Regions from separate parts of the Vreelandella neptunia genome, predicted to be linked through region 3. Evidence: predicted binding sites of a transcription regulator. Region 3 holds the regulator's gene; each other region holds the start of a gene.
The links. Region 3 encodes sigma-54, which starts transcription at its own class of promoters, with help from an activator protein. Its sites were predicted from a motif close to TGGCACNNNNNTTGCTNT; they were not measured.

Region 1: a site for sigma-54 is predicted at 1,610-1,627, ahead of SR894_RS14075 (circularly permuted type 2 ATP-grasp protein). Genes of this name have one in related genera too.
Region 2: a site for sigma-54 is predicted at 2,058-2,075, ahead of glnL (nitrogen regulation protein NR(II)). Genes of this name have one in related genera too.
Region 4: a site for sigma-54 is predicted at 1,613-1,630, ahead of SR894_RS05265 (formate/nitrite transporter family protein). Genes of this name have one in related genera too.

Annotation. Positions count from the first base shown of each region.
Region 1 covers NZ_CP140255.1:3,013,195-3,017,088, forward strand. The annotation lists gene SR894_RS14070 (alpha-E domain-containing protein) at 1-36, opposite strand, end outside; gene SR894_RS14075 (circularly permuted type 2 ATP-grasp protein) at 41-1,522, opposite strand; gene SR894_RS14080 (transglutaminase family protein) at 1,888-3,894, shown strand, end outside.
Region 2 covers NZ_CP140255.1:158,483-162,376, forward strand. The annotation lists gene glnA (glutamate--ammonia ligase) at 1-1,191, shown strand, start outside; gene SR894_RS00840 (DUF4124 domain-containing protein) at 1,314-1,868, shown strand; gene glnL (nitrogen regulation protein NR(II)) at 2,144-3,202, shown strand; gene ntrC (nitrogen regulation protein NR(I)) at 3,199-3,894, shown strand, end outside.
Region 3 covers NZ_CP140255.1:1,605,024-1,608,917, forward strand. The annotation lists gene rapZ (RNase adapter RapZ) at 1-893, opposite strand, end outside; gene SR894_RS07305 (PTS sugar transporter subunit IIA) at 976-1,446, opposite strand; gene hpf (ribosome hibernation-promoting factor, HPF/YfiA family) at 1,451-1,759, opposite strand; gene SR894_RS07315 (RNA polymerase factor sigma-54) at 1,857-3,272, opposite strand; gene lptB (LPS export ABC transporter ATP-binding protein) at 3,402-3,894, opposite strand, start outside.
Region 4 covers NZ_CP140255.1:1,140,888-1,144,781, reverse strand. The annotation lists gene SR894_RS05270 (sigma 54-interacting transcriptional regulator) at 1-1,422, opposite strand, end outside; gene SR894_RS05265 (formate/nitrite transporter family protein) at 1,790-2,602, shown strand; gene cynS (cyanase) at 2,663-3,103, shown strand; gene SR894_RS05255 (fructosamine kinase family protein) at 3,107-3,894, opposite strand, start outside.

The DNA.
Region 1 (3,894 bases), 1.4 Mb from region 3:
CATCCAGTAGAGGTTCTCTGCAACGCGTGACAGCATGGCATTAGACTCCTTTCACCGCGGCCGCTGCCGCCTTATCGTCGGTTTCTACAATCCAGGTATCTTTACTGCCGCCACCTTGTGAAGAGTTCACCACTAGCGACCCTTCAACCAATGCCACCCGTGTTAAGCCCCCGGTGGTGACATGAATTTCAGGACCCGAGAGTATGAACGGGCGTAAATCCACATGGCGCGGCTGCGCCAAGCCATTCGCCAGCGTAGGCGTAGTTGATAGTGCCAGGGTGGGCTGCGCCATATAGTTGCGCGGATTCGCCTCTATCAAGCGGGCAAACTCTTCGCGGGTCTCTTTGGTTGAACGTGGGCCAATCAGCATGCCGTAGCCCCCTGACTCATTGGCCGGTTTCACTACCAGTTCATCCAGGTGGTCAAGTACGTAACGGCGGTCGTCCTCGAACATACACAGATAGCTGGGCACGTTGGGGATCAGCGGCTCTTGGTCGAGGTAGTAGCGAATCAACGCGGGAACGAAGGCGTAAACGACCTTGTCATCCGCCACACCGGCACCCGGCGCATTGGCGAGTGCTACTTTCCCTGCCCGCCAGGCACGCATTAGGCCCGCTACCCCCAGCATGGATTCAGGATTAAACGCTTCCGGGTCGAGAAACTCATCGTCTACCCGGCGGTAAATAACATCGACCCGACGCAGCCCTTCCACGGTGCGCATGTACACCACATCATCGTCATCAACGAGTAGATCACTTCCCTGCACCAGCTCGACACCCATTTGTTGGGCAAGATAGGCGTGCTCAAAGTAGGCAGAGTTGTAGATCCCAGGGGTTAGTACTACTACCTGGGGGTCATCCCCGTGCCTTGGCGACATCGCCGCCAGCATGTCGTATAGCTGAGCGACATAATCATCAACAGGCAAAATTTTGCCTGAGGCAAACAGCTCCGGCAGCACCCGCTTGGTGACATTGCGGTTTTCCAGCATGTAGGAGACGCCGGAAGGAATGCGTAAGTTATCCTCCAGCACGTAGAGCGTCCCATCGCCATCGCGTACGAGGTCGGAGCCACACACATGGGCCCATACGCCGTGAGGGGGATTAATGCCGACACACTGGGGGCGGAAATTAACCGACTGTGCCAGCACCTCGGCAGGCAACACTTTGTCCTTAATGACCTTTTGATCGTGGTAGAGATCATCGATAAATAGATTCAGTGCCTGCACGCGCTGTTTAAGGCCCGCCTCGGTTTTACGCCACTCACTGGCGGGAATAATCCGCGGCACAATATCAAAGGGCCAGGCGCGATCAATCATCGCGCCTTCAGAATAGACGGTGAAGGTAATCCCCATGGTACGGATCGCGATCTCCGCCGCTGTTTTCCGCTCAGCTAACTCCTCGGCGCTGAACCTTGCCAACATGTTGCACAACTCACCCGCAGAGTCACGTGGCTGTCCGGGTGCGGCCATCAGCTCATCGTAGTAATCACGACACGCATAGTTATTCCAATTCACTTGGCTCATGGGCGCTCTCCTGGCGCTGGGGGTGTAAGCGGCAACTTGCTTAATGCTCAGTGTAGGCCTGCCGCGTGCAAAACAATCAAACAATTGAGAGCAAAATGCGTACCATCTTTTGCGATATTTCAACGCTCGCTTACTTAAACACTACGTGACAGGGAGCAAGAGCTACTTAAAGCGCCTTTACGCCCTATCTTGGTGCGCACAAGTGGCATCAAGTTGGTGCATAACGCGATTTCCACTTTAGTTAAACGTCTTAGTTAAGATAGCGGCTGCAAAATAGTAAAAGTGGAACGATACTTGCGAAACGTTCGGTTATTCCTTAACCCAACCGACCAGCCGATTAATAGCGGCTCTTTTGAGGGTGGCCCATGACCATTCGCGTTGCCTTGTATCATCGTACGACTTACCACTTTGACCGTCCGGTGCGTCTTTCGCCCCATGTTATTCGGCTGCGTCCGGCGCCCCATTGCCGCACTCATATCGAAGCGTACTCGCTCAAACTCTCCGGCGATGACCACTTTTTAAACTGGCAACAGGATCCGTTTGGCAACTTCAATGCCCGAGTGGTGTTCCCTGAACCCCGCAAAGAGCTAACCATTGCCGTCGAGCTAATCGCCCCGATGACGGTGATTAACCCGTTCGATTTCTTCTTGGACGATATTGCGCAAACGATTCCCTTTGCTTACCCAGAAGCGCTGCGCCAAGAACTAAGCCCCTATCTTGAAATCACCGAGTCAGGGCCGCGGCTGTTGGAGTGGCTCAAAGCCGTGCCCCGCGAACCAACTACCACCGTCGACTTCCTGGTCGCGCTTAATCAACGTCTACAGGACGACATCGGCTATCTGGTGCGCCTGGAGCCCGGGGTTCAGAGCTGCGAAGAAACACTGACACTCGCCAGCGGCTCCTGCCGCGACAGCGCCTGGCTGCTGGTGCAGATTTTCCGCCATCTGGGCCTCGCTGCACGCTTTGTGTCCGGCTATCTCATTCAGCTCAAACCCGATGTTAAAGCGCTGGACGGCCCCAGCGGCAGCGAGGTGGACTTCACCGACCTGCACGCCTGGACCGAAGTCTTCCTGCCCGGCGCTGGCTGGGTAGGTCTCGACCCCACCTCGGGCCTGTTCGCTGGCGAAGGACACATTCCCCTCGCCGCCACTCCGACGACCGGTAGCGCCGCGGCCATCACCGGATTTTCGGATAAGTGTGAAGTCACTTTTGATGTCACCATGGAGGTCGAGCGCATCCATGAAGATCCACGGGTCACCAAGCCCTATAGCGATGAACAGTGGCAGCGCATCTGCGCCTTGGGAGACCAAGTGGACGCCGAACTCTTGCAGCAGGACGTACGCCTCACCATGGGGGGCGAACCCACCTTCGTATCCATCGACGATATGGAGAGCCCACAGTGGAACACCGAAGCGCTAGGCGAGCACAAGCGCGAACGCGCCGAGGCACTACTAACCCGGCTGCAGGCCGCCTATGCGCCCGGCAGCGCCATTCAGCAACAGCAGGGCAAGTGGTACCCCGGTGAACCGCTGCCCCGATGGGCGCTAGCCTGCTACTGGCGTAAAGATGGCGTGCCGCTATGGCGAGATCCCCAGTGGCTGGCCTGTATGGAAGGCGCCCCCAAGGTAGACGTTGATAATGCGATGGCGCATCGCTTCACCAAGGCCCTTAGCGAACGCTTGGGGGTGGCGGAACGCTACTGGATTCCGGCGTTTGAGGATGCCTACTACTACCTCTGGAAAGAGCAGTCGCTGCCCGTCAATGTGGATCCGCGGGAAGCCAATCTCAAAGATGACGCCGAACGCCACCGTTTAGCTCGTTTGTTAGAGCAAGGCTTGGACGAAGTGGTGGGCTACGCCCTGCCGCTGCGCCACTCGATCAGCCAAGCTCACCGCTGGGAGAGCGGCCGCTGGCCGCTCAAGCGCGACCACTTATTCCTGGTGCCCGGTGACTCGCCCATGGGCCTACGCTTACCGCTTTCAGCGCTGCCCTGGGCCGACCCAGAGGAGCAGCCACAGCCTGAATCGCTGTTCGCCCCCCGGCCTGAACTGGGCGATATTCACGGCGAAGTCGCCCGCCGCAACGCCGAACAGCTGCATATCAGCGATGCCGAACGCCTGGGTCGCTCAAGCCACCCTAGCCCATCGCATCCGGAAGGCGAAGCCGTTCAACAGCAGCCACGGGCAAACATCGACCGGGAAAGTAGCGTCATTCACACCAGTCTATGTGTGGAACCGCGGGATGGCCGCCTGCATATTTTCCTGCCGCCGCTGACCAGCTTAGAGCACTACCTTGACCTACTGAGTACCGTTGAGGAGTGCGCTAAGGAACTCGCTTGCCCGGTTATGGTAGAGGGTTACTCACCGCCGAGA
Region 2 (3,894 bases), 1.4 Mb from region 3:
ACGGGTTACCTCGACCCCTTCACCGAAGATGCCACGCTGGTACTGCGCTGTGACATCATCGAGCCGGCCACTATGCAAGGCTATGATCGTGACCCGCGCTCTATCGCTAAGCGTGCAGAAGCTTACCTGCAGTCAACTGGCCTGGGCGACACCGCGTTCTTCGGTCCTGAGCCTGAATTCTTTATCTTTGACGAAGTGCATTGGAAGTCTGATATCCAGGGTTCCATGTACAAAATCACTTCCGAGGAAGGTGCTTGGGCAACTGATAGTCAAGTAGAAGGCGGCAACCTGGGTCACCGCCCGCGCGTTAAAGGCGGCTACTTCCCGGTTCCTCCGGTCGACAGCTTCCACGATATTCGTGGTGCAATGTGTAACACCCTGGAAGCGATTGGTCAGACCGTCGAGGTGCACCACCACGAGGTTTCCAACGCAGGCCAGAACGAAATCGGCGTTAGATTCAACACGCTGGTGAAGAAAGCTGACGAAGTTCAGGAAATGAAGTACGTGATCCACAACGTGGCGCATGCTTACGGCAAAACGGCCACCTTTATGCCGAAGCCGCTGGTCGGTGATAACGGTTCGGGCATGCACGTACACCAGTCGTTCTGGAAAGATGGCAACAACCAGTTCGCCGGTGACGAGTACGCTGGCCTGTCTGAAATGGCGCTTTTCTACATCGGCGGCATCATCAAGCACGCCCGTGCCCTGAACGCCTTTACTAACGCTTCTACCAACTCGTACAAGCGTCTGGTGCCTGGCTTCGAAGCGCCGGTCATGCTGGCCTACAGTGCCCGTAACCGTTCTGCTTCAATCCGTATTCCTTACACCGCTAGCCCGAAAGGCAAGCGTGTTGAAGCGCGCTTCCCTGATCCGACTGCCAACCCCTACCTGGCGTTCTCTGCCATGTTGATGGCGGGTATCGACGGTATCAAGAACAAGATCCACCCTGGCGATGCCATGGACAAAAACCTGTACGACCTGCCGCCAGAAGAAGGCAAGTCAGTACCGACTGTGGCGCACAGCCTGGATCAAGCACTGGAAGCCCTCGACGCTGACCGTGCGTTCTTGACCGAAGGCGGCGTGTTTACTGACGAAATGATCGATGCCTACATCGAACTCAAGATGGAAGAAGTGGAGCGTATTCGTATGACCACTCACCCCATCGAGTTTGATATGTACTACAGCTGTTAATCAGCGTTACTCGCCCCTGGCTGTTACTATCAGCCAGGCGGTGGTAACAATGATTGCTAAGAGAACCCCGCTACGGCGGGGTTTTTTGTTATTAGGGGCTTAGAAGCGTGGCAAGGAGAGCTATGAGCAAAATCAATACAGTAGCGATAAGCAGTGTGCTGGTAGCTCTCTTAGGCGTGGGAGTAGTGGTTAGCTCGGCGTTCGGGCAGACGGTTTATCGGGTGACCGATCAGCACGGCAACGTTACCTTTACCGATAACCCAGGTAGCGGTGGCGAGGCGTTGGAATTAGCGCCGTTGCCCAGCCTGCCGCCTGCGTTAAGCGCTGCTCTCACCAACCCCAATCCAAGTGCAGCCTCACCCGCCGCTGTACGGCCACGCGGTAAACCGGGGCAGCCCTTTATGCCCTACGACCATTTTTCGATCGCTCTGCCCCAGCAAGGCGCACAGGTGGAAGAAGGAATGACCGCGGTGGAGGTGACTGTTGCGCCACCGTTGCGCGACGACCATCAGGTGCGGCTGTTGGTGAATGGCGAGATTAGCCAGACAGCGCTGCACAGTGATGTCTTCTGGTTAACGGGCCTAACCACGGGGCGATACGAGCTCCAGGCAGAGCTGCTGGATAGCAGCCAGCGTTTGCAGCACCGCACGGCAGCGGTGACGATTACGGTTCCTTAAAAAACGCCTTCATCAACGCGATTAGAAAAGCGCTACCAGAAAAAACAGGCCTATATATTTCTTTCCAAAACCTGCATGCACTAAAGTGGTGCATTGCCAGGGGCGTTTGGCACGACAAGTGCGCTAAAACGATCCACCCGCTTCCGTTGCGATGCCCGCAAGCCGTGCAAATGGGCATCAATGCATAGTTGGCGCGCTTTTTGCAGCTCCCTCATTGATCATCCACCTGTAGGTCTGTATCGGCGATGGAAGACGCGATTTTTCAGGACACCACCATGCATCAGCGTTTGCTTGAACATCTCACCACGGCGGTATTGCTGCTAGACGGCGAATTGCGTGTGCGCTGGATGAACCCTGCCGCTGAAGCGTTGCTAGCGGTCAGCCTTAGCCGTGTTCACGGCATTAGCCTGGACACGCTACTCGGCGGGGATGAAAGCATTGACGATGTATTGGCCAAGGCGCGGGATGCGTTTCACCCCTATACCCAGCGTGAAGCGCGCATTACCCCGTTGAATAGTGAACCGCTAACGGTTGACTACACGGTGACGCCGTTATCCGACGATGAGCTGCTGCTGGAAGTGGAGCCGCGGGATCGGCTGATGCAGATCTCTCGGGAAGAGGCGTTGACCACTCGCCAGGAGACCATCAAGGTGCTGGCCCGCGGGCTCGCCCATGAAGTCAAAAATCCGTTAGGTGGCATTCGCGGGGCGGCGCAGCTATTAGAGCGGGATCTAGACGACCCGGCGCTGCGCGAATATACCCATATTATTGTGGAGGAGGTGGATCGGCTGCGCGATCTGGTCGACTCCATGCTCGGACCTAACCGGATGCTTAAACACGAGCCGGTCAATATTCATAAAGTGCTGGAGCGAGTGCGGGCGCTGCTGATTGCCGAACACCCTTGTGTGACCATCAGCCGTGACTACGACCCCAGCTTGCCCGACCTTTCCGGCGATGAGTCGCAAATGATTCAGGCAGTGCTCAACGTGGCCCGTAATGCGGTGCAGGCCATGAGTGATGCGCAAACGCCGGAACCTTGCTTAATACTGCGCACCCGAGCCCGTCGCCAGTTTACCCTTGGTGCTGAACGCCACCGGCTGGTGAGTGAAGTCGCGGTCATCGATAACGGCCCTGGGGTTCCGATAGCGCTGCAGGAAACGCTGTTTTACCCAATGGTGTCGGGACGCGCGGAAGGCAGTGGCCTTGGGCTTTCTATCGCCCAATCGATTTTGCATCAGCATCAAGGATTGATCGAATGCGACTCACGCCCTGGACACACCGAATTTCGTTTACTGATTCCCATGGTTATTAATTACACCGGAGAAGCGTCATGACTGAGGCTGCACGTAATGATGTTGCGCGGGTGGTCATTGTCGATGATGACCGCGCTATCCGCTGGGTGTTGGAGCGCGCCTTGGCGCAACCCGACCTTGACGTTGAGTGTATCGAGCGCGCCGACGTTGCCCTGACGCGTTTGTTGGAAAACCCACCCGACGTGCTGGTCACCGATATTCGTATGCCGGGCATCGATGGGCTGGATCTTATGTCCCGGGTACGCGAAGCGCATCCTGACTTGCCGGTGATCGTGATGACCGCGCACTCCGACCTGGACAGCGCCGTAGCCTCGTATCAGGGCGGGGCGTTTGAATACCTGCCCAAGCCGTTTGATGTTGACGAGGCCCTGGCGCTGGTGCGCCGCGCCGTGGCCCACGCTCGGGAGCGCCAGCGTCCAGTCGCCGTGCCGGAAGGTTTAAACGCCGAAATTATCGGTGAAGCGCCCGCCATGCAGGAGGTGTTTCGCGCCATTGGCCGTCTTTCTCACTCCCACATCACGGTGTTGATTAACGGGGAATCGGGTACCGGTAAAGAGCGCGTTGCCCAGGCGCTTCATCAGCACAGTCCGCGAGCGGGCAAGCCGTTTATTGCTCTCAACATGGCGGCGATTCCTCGCGACTTGATCGAGTCTGAGCTGTTTGGTCACGAGAAGGGCGCGTTTACCGGTGCGGCCCAGCAGCGCCAGGGGCGT
Region 3 (3,894 bases):
ACGAGAGGAGCGGCCAACTGTTCGCTTAAGGTGTAATGCAGGCCAAGTTCGCGGTGGCGAAGCTGAACTTCGCCCATGCTAGGCGCCAATTTTTCCGCTAACTTCTCGACCATATAGACCGAGCGGTGCTGACCACCCGTACAGCCAATGGCGATAGTCATGTAGCTACGTTGGCTATTTTGGTAAGCGGGTAACCAACGCTCCAGCCAGGCCAAAATGTCGTCGCTCATGGCGTCAACGATCGGATAGCTGCTCAAAAAAGCCACGATTTCCGCGTCGCGGCCAGTGAACTGGCGCAGCGTTGGATCCCAGTAAGGGTTTGGCAGGCAGCGCACATCGAAGACCAGGTCGGCGTCTAACGGTACGCCGCGTTTATAGCCAAACGATTCCAGCGTTAACGTCAGCTTATCGCGCCGTTGATGCGCTACCTGGTCGGTAATACGGCGACGTAAATCGTGCACCGATAACCGTGATGTATCGATCAAAAGGTCGGCCAGGTCGCGAATATCCTCCAGCGTTTCCTCCTCTTTATTGATCGCCTCTTCCAGGGTCATCTCGCTATCGCGGGTCAGCGGATGGCGTCGCCGAGTAGCAGAGTAGCGCTCAAGCAGTATGCGTGCGTCGGTAGTTAGGTAAATCACTTGAAAGTCGATTTTACGCTGACGCAACTCCTCTAACAAAGAGGGTAGGCGCTCCAGCGCTCCCGGCAAATTGCGGGCATCAATACTGACCGCCAGATGGGTGCGATCGCCCTGGTCACGCAGTTCATCCACCAATGATCCCAGCAGCATAGCGGGGAGGTTGTCAATCGCGTAGTAGCCAAGATCTTCCAGCGCTTGCAAGGCGATAGATTTACCTGACCCGGAGCGGCCGCTAATGATCACCAGTTGCATAGAGTCTCTCTTTGCTTTGATCAAGCTGCGTTGAGGGTGGTGAGCGAATAATCTGCTGTGCCCTGAACAGGCTTTCAGACCCTTAGGTCGCTGATTGCTCGCGAATTTTAGCGGTAATCAGCTCGAGCAGTTCGCGCTGGCTGGCTGCTTTACGCAGCTGCTGGCGCGTGTCCGCATCATTCATGATGGTCGCTACCTGCCCCAGTAGTGAGAGATGCGTGTCATCTGCCTCTTCGGGTACCAACAGGACAAATACCAGATCTACCGGATCGCCGTCGATAGCATCGAAATCGATTGCTTCAGCCAGCTTTAAAAACCCGGCGATAGGGGCGGTGCAGTGGGGGCTCCGCGCATGGGGAATAGCCACGCCGTTACCAATACCCGTACTACCTAAGCGCTCGCGGCCGATTAAACGGCTAAACACTTCTTGGCTGTCCAGGCTGGGGATATTTTGGGCAATAAAGGTGCTGTAAAACTCCAGCACCCTTTTTTTGCTACCCCCGGGTACGTCATACAGAACACGTTCCGGGGGGAGTATGGTTTCCAACGTCATTGAATTAACGCACACCAGCGCCTTGGGCGCGAGCTTGTGCTTTTTCCTTGTGTTTAACGAGTTGACGGTCGATTTTATCCGCTAGCGCGTCGATAGCGGCGTACATATCACTGTCTAGGGCTTCCGCATGTAAGTCAGCACCTGCTGCGTGCAGCGTACAGGCGGCCTGCTGGCGCTCTTTCTCCACTGATAAGGTGACTTGCACCGTAGTTATATTGTCGTAATGGCGCTCTACACGCTCAAGCTTTTCGTTGACATAGTCACGCAAGGCGTCAGTCAGTTCTACGTGATGACCAGTGATATTTACTTGCATTGACGTGCTCCTTATCCATCGGACTGTACTTCGATTGTAACCCTTTTTGCCGCGTTGCAAAGCCCTTGTCGAGAGTTTCCCTGAAACGTTAGCGAAGTTAGCGCAAACGGCGCCGTTCACTAGATGAGGGAATGCCCATGGCTTCACGGTATTTCGCCACCGTACGACGCGCCACTTGAATCCCTCCCTCGCCTAACAGCGTCACTAAGCGACTATCTGAAAGCGGCTTGCCGGGCGGCTCCTCTTGAATCAGTTTCTTGAGACGTGCCCGGATGGCAGTGCTGGAATGGCTATCGCCATCTTGACCGCTCACCTGGCTTGAGAAAAAGTATTTGAGTTCAAACACGCCTCGAGGTGTATGGATATATTTTTGCGTCGTTACCCGTGAAATAGTCGACTCGTGCATCTCGACGGCTTCGGCAATATCGGCCAGTATCAATGGCTTCATGGCTTCTTCACCGTGCTCCAAAAAGCCAATCTGGCGGGTAATGATTTCGCGACCCACACGCAGCAGCGTATCGTTTCGGCTAGAGAGGCTTTTGATCAGCCAGCGCGCTTCCTGGAGGTGTTCTTTGAGAAACTGATTGTCCTGGCTCTTGTCCGCTCGCTTAATCAAGCTGGCGTAGTCCGGCTGAATGCGCAGCCTTGGCAGGGCTTCTGGGTTGAGTTCTAAGTGCCAGCCTTCGTTATCGTGGCGCACGACTAGGTCGGGGGTAACATAGCTATCGTCGGTGTCGCCGTAAGCGCTGCCTGGCCGTGGGTCTAGGCTGCGAATCAGTAGGATGACGTCGGTCAACTGTTCGTCGTCGAGCCCTAGGCGGCGCTTCAGCAGGCGCATATCGTCTTTACCAAGCGCTTCGAGAAACTGCCGCACTAAACGGCGAGCGGGAACCAGCAGTGGCGTATCATCGGGGAGGGCGGCGAGCTGCAGCATCAAGCATTCACGCAGATCCCGGGCAAAGATGCCGGTCGGCTCAAACTGCTGGAGCTTGAGCAGAATGGTTTCCACTTCGCGTTGACTAAGCCCGTCAATGCCCTGGGCGCGCAGGCCTTCACGGATGTCGTTGAGCGGTTGGGTTAGGTAGCCGTTAGCGTCGAGCGCGTCGATTAAACTCTCCGCGACAAGCTGCTCGCGGGCGCTAAAATCGGTCATGGCAAGCTGCCATAGCAGGTGGCCATGCAGGCTTTGCCCTGCTGCCTGACGCTCAAAATCAGGGCCTTCGCTGCTGCTACCCCCCTGACTGCCCATATCTTGATAGGTATCTGACCAGTCGCTATCTACCGAGAGCTCAGTAGGGATGCTCTCTGACCACTCTTCTTCCTTAGGCTCGCTGACAGCCTGCTCACTAAATTCATCTTCCTGCTCCAGCATGGGATTGGCATCAAGTGCCTGCTGAATTTCTTGACGAAGATCCAGCGTAGAGAGTTGCAGCAGCGCAATGGCCTGCTGCAACTGGGGCGTCATGGTCAGCTGTGTGCCGATACGCAGTTGGAGAGAAGCTTTCATGACCATCTGAGAACCACTCGTTAATCAGAATGCTCCACCCTAGTGCGAGTGAGTGCTTGGCGCAAGTGCAATAAGCATGCCATTGGTAGTAAAGTTGTTTTAAAGCGCTATTTAGGGGCGATGAAGGCGAAACTGTTACAGACGAAAATCGGCGCCCAAATACACGTCCCTTACTTTTTGATTGGTGAGAATCGAAGCCGGCGAGCCACTGGCGATGATTTGCCCATCGCCGACGATATAGGCGATATCGCAAATATCCAGGGTTTCACGCACGTTGTGATCAGTAATCAGCACGCCGATATGGCGCTGTTTAAGCGCACGAATAATGCTTTTAATATCACCTACCGAGATGGGGTCAACGCCCGCAAAAGGCTCATCAAGCAGAATAAAAGCGGGCTCTGTGGCTAGCGAACGGGCGATTTCTACACGCCGGCGCTCGCCCCCTGAAAGGCTCATGCCCAGGTTGTCGCGGATATGGGTAATATGGAAGTCTTCGAGTAGCGCTTCCAGGCGCTGTTCGCGGTCGCTGCGACTAAGCTCTTTGCGGGTCTCGAGTATCGCCATAATATTATCGGCAACCGAGAGTTTGCGGAAAATAGATGCCTCTTGAGGTAGATAGCCAATTCCC
Region 4 (3,894 bases), 460 kb from region 3:
GAAGACATTAAGGCGGAAATAGAGATCCTCACGAAAGTGGCCCTCTTCGATCATGTCACGTAGATCACGGTTAGTAGCAGCAATCACCCGCACATCTACCTCGCGGGTACGGTTATCGCCCACCCGCTCAAACTGCTGATCCTGCAGCACCCGCAGTAGCTTGCTCTGCAGTTCCAGAGGGATTTCACCGACTTCATCCAAAAATAGCGTGCCGCCGTGGGCAAGCTCAAAGCGCCCAGGGCGATCCTGTACCGCGCCGGTAAAGGCGCCTTTGACATGGCCAAAAAACTCGCTTTCAAACAGATCACGGGGAATAGCAGCACAGTTCACGCGGATCAGCGGTCGATCGCTGCGCGAGCTACCGGCATGAATGGCCCGGGCAATCAGCTCTTTGCCGGTACCCGACTCGCCGCTAATCAACACGTTGGCGCTAGTGGGAGCGACCAGCTCAATCTGCTGGATCAGTTTTGCCACCGCCGGGCTATTGCCAACAATATCGCGGTGGTTAAGCTCCGCTTTTATCTCTTCTTGAAGGTACTCATTCTCCAGTTCCAGACGCTGTTTGAGTGACTCCACTTCTGCAAGGGCATCACGCAACTGCTGCTCGGCGCGCTTGCGCTCACGAATATCGCGAAATAGCACCACCGCCCCGACCAAACGGCCCATTTCAAAAATAGGGGTGCTGGTGTACTCAACGGGAATCGCCTCACCATTTTTGTGCCAGAACACCTCGTTATCGACGTGGTGCACCTGGCCGTCGCTGAATGAGGCGTGGATAGGACACTGCTGCACCGGGAAGTGGCTGCCATCGGCGTGGGTATGATGAAACATTAGGTGCGCATCGTGGCCTACCATATCTTCGGTACTCCAGCCCAGAATTCGCTCGGCGGCAGGATTCACGAAGGTGGTTTTTCCTTCAGCATCCAGGCCGTAAATCCCCTCACCCGCTGCGCCCAGAATCAGCTGGTTCTGCTTTTCAATCCGTTCGAACACCTGTTCGACCCGCTGCCAACCCACTTCCCCCTGGCGGTGTTGGCGGCCTAATTCCGCTTTTGCTCGCCGCTGCTCAGCTTTATTGCGGTCTATCAGCGTCAGTAACAGCTGTGAAGAGTCTTCAATATGCTGGGCATAAACTTCTACCCGATAAGGCTGGCGCAGCATGTCTAGTATCACCAGGTCATCCGACCAGGCCGTTTTTTGCACCAGCGTCTCATCGGTGAAGCTCACCCATAGCGGCAGTGAAGCACTTAAACGATGGCTAAAAGGCGCCTTTAGAGGCAGTGCTTCATTAATATTGAGCAACTCACAGGCGGCAGAGTTAGCGTCCAGTAACTTATCGGCATAAGGGTCGACCACTATCATCGCCAAAGGTGAAAAAGCGACCATCAGCGCCGCGGTGTGATTGCGTTGTTGCTCATCCATTGCATACCTCATGGCTCTAGGTGGTCTCTCCTTAACCATTCAATTCCCGCGCCAATTACGACATTTCGTAAATAAAGCAACGAAATATCGTTAATTACGATTTTTCGTAACTCGATATGCAATTCAAAAACTCCTTCAAAAAACCAATTAATTTATTAAAAACAGACGATTAAAAACAATACGCGCGAGTTGGCACACAAATAGCAATAGCTATGTGGATAGTGCGATAGCGCCATACGCTTAATCTCTTTTGCACCAGGACGGCGCAGCCATCGGTTTTATTGCTCCTATTTATTACTCCTGCCAGGAAACACTAAAACTCTAGGGTTAGGCGTTAATTAACCGAAATGACACAGGAGACATACTTATGTCTTATCTAATGCCAAGTGAATTTGTCACCAAGTTGGTGGATCAGGGTGAGTCCAAAGTCTATATGGGTACTCGGGATACGCTTATCCGTTCCTTTATGGCGGGGGCGACCCTAGCGTTGGCAGTTATTTTTGCCATTACCATCGCGACCCAAACAGGCCACTTTTTAATTGGAGCACTGCTCTTCCCCGTGGGCTTTGTGATGCTCTACCTGATGGGCTATGACCTGCTCACTGGTGTTTTTACGCTGGTACCTCTTGCATGGCTCGACAAAAGACCCGGTGTGACACTGCCGCGCATGCTGAAGTGCTGGGCGCTGGTGGGTCTTGGCAACCTTGGAGGTGCCCTATTTATCGCCACCTTCGGCTACCTGAATTTCACCATGGGCGGCACCGAGGAGATCAACGCTGTCGGCCAAACGATGATGGCCGTTGGAGAAAGTCGCACGGTGGGTTATCAGGAGGCGGGGATTGCCGGCTGGATCGTGCTCTTCCTGAGGGGCATGTTCTGTAACTGGATGGTCTCCATGGGCGTGGTGGGCGCCGCCATCTCCACAACGGTGTCCGGCAAAATCATGGCCATGTGGATGCCAATTATTGTGTTTTTCTATCTCGGTTTTGAGCACTCCGTGGTCAACATGTTCCTGTTCCCAATTGGTCTGATGATGGGCGCTGACTTCACTCTGTATCAATACATCATGTGGAACGAGATTCCCACGGTACTGGGTAACTTGGTCGGCGGCCTGACCCTGGTTGGTCTCGTTCTTTACACCACCCACGTCCGTACCCAAGCCAAAAAAGTGTTGTCTTGATCACAGCCTATTAGGCAAAAAAAGGGCTTCAAACGCCCTCCCCTATAAAGGAGAACCATCATGGATAAGCTCGAAATGCGTCACACCCTGCTCGCCGCCAAAGCGCGTAAAAAGATGAGCTGGGATGATATTGGTAAAGCGGTCAACATGTCGCCAGTCTGGGTCGCCTCCGCCTGTTACGGTATGAACAGCGCCAGCCAAGAGGTTGCCGCTAAGCTTTGCGACACACTGGGTGTGGAGAGTGATGTCACCGACGCCCTGGTGGCCTTCCCTACCAAAGCCTGGGATGAAGCGATTCCCCAAGACCCGTTCATCTACCGCCTGTATGAAGTTGTCGGCGTTTACGGGGAGACTCTTAAAGACGTGGTACAGGAGAAGTTTGGCGACGGCATCATGAGCGCCATCGACTTCACTATGGAGGTCGACAAAATCGAAGATCCCAAAGGCGACCGGGTATTACTCACCATGAACGGCAAGTTTTTGCCCTATAAGTCTTGGTAAGACTCAGCTGAAAGACTCGAGCCTCACCACGCTGCGTTCAACCGCCGAACGGTAACCGGCACCGAACAGCAGCAGGTGATTCAGCAGCGGATAGAGCTGAAACAGGGCTTCACGCCTCGGCCATTCGGTCGGGGCGTTGCCGTTCCAGTAGGCGTCAAAAAAGGCCTCCCCTGGCGAACCAAATAGTGTCAGCATCGCCACATCAACTTCCGGGTAGTGGCGATAAACGGCCGGATCGATAAGCGCTGGTCCCCTGGTAGTGAAAAGCACATTCCCCGACCAACAATCGCCGTGTAGCAAGCTGGGCGGTGCATTCGGCAACCAGCGCTCTAAATCATGGGCTAAGCGCTCGATACGCCCTCGCAGCTCATTACTCAATAGACCACGTTGGTGGCACGCCTCACACAGGGGAAGTAGGCGACGCTCGCGCTGAAAAGCTCGTCCGTCGCTAAGCGGGGTATTCGGCTGAGGCGTTTGCCCACAGGCATTATCTTGATGCCAGCCGTGGGCATCGCCAATTACGCTGTGCAGGCCGCGCAGCCCTTCACCAAGCGCGGCCTCGCTCTTCGGCTCCACGGGCACTGTGTCTAATGACTCAATGACCAGCCAGCCCGCCGATAAACCTAGCACTTCCGGCACCGCAAGCTTCTCGCAGGCGCTGCGCAAGGCACCTAGCCCCTCGGCTTCACCGCGTACTCGCGCCGCGTCATCGTGCTTAATCACCACCTGCCCGTGCTGTGTCTCCAAGCGATAAACGGCAGCAATATCACCCCCACTTAGCGGCTGCAAAC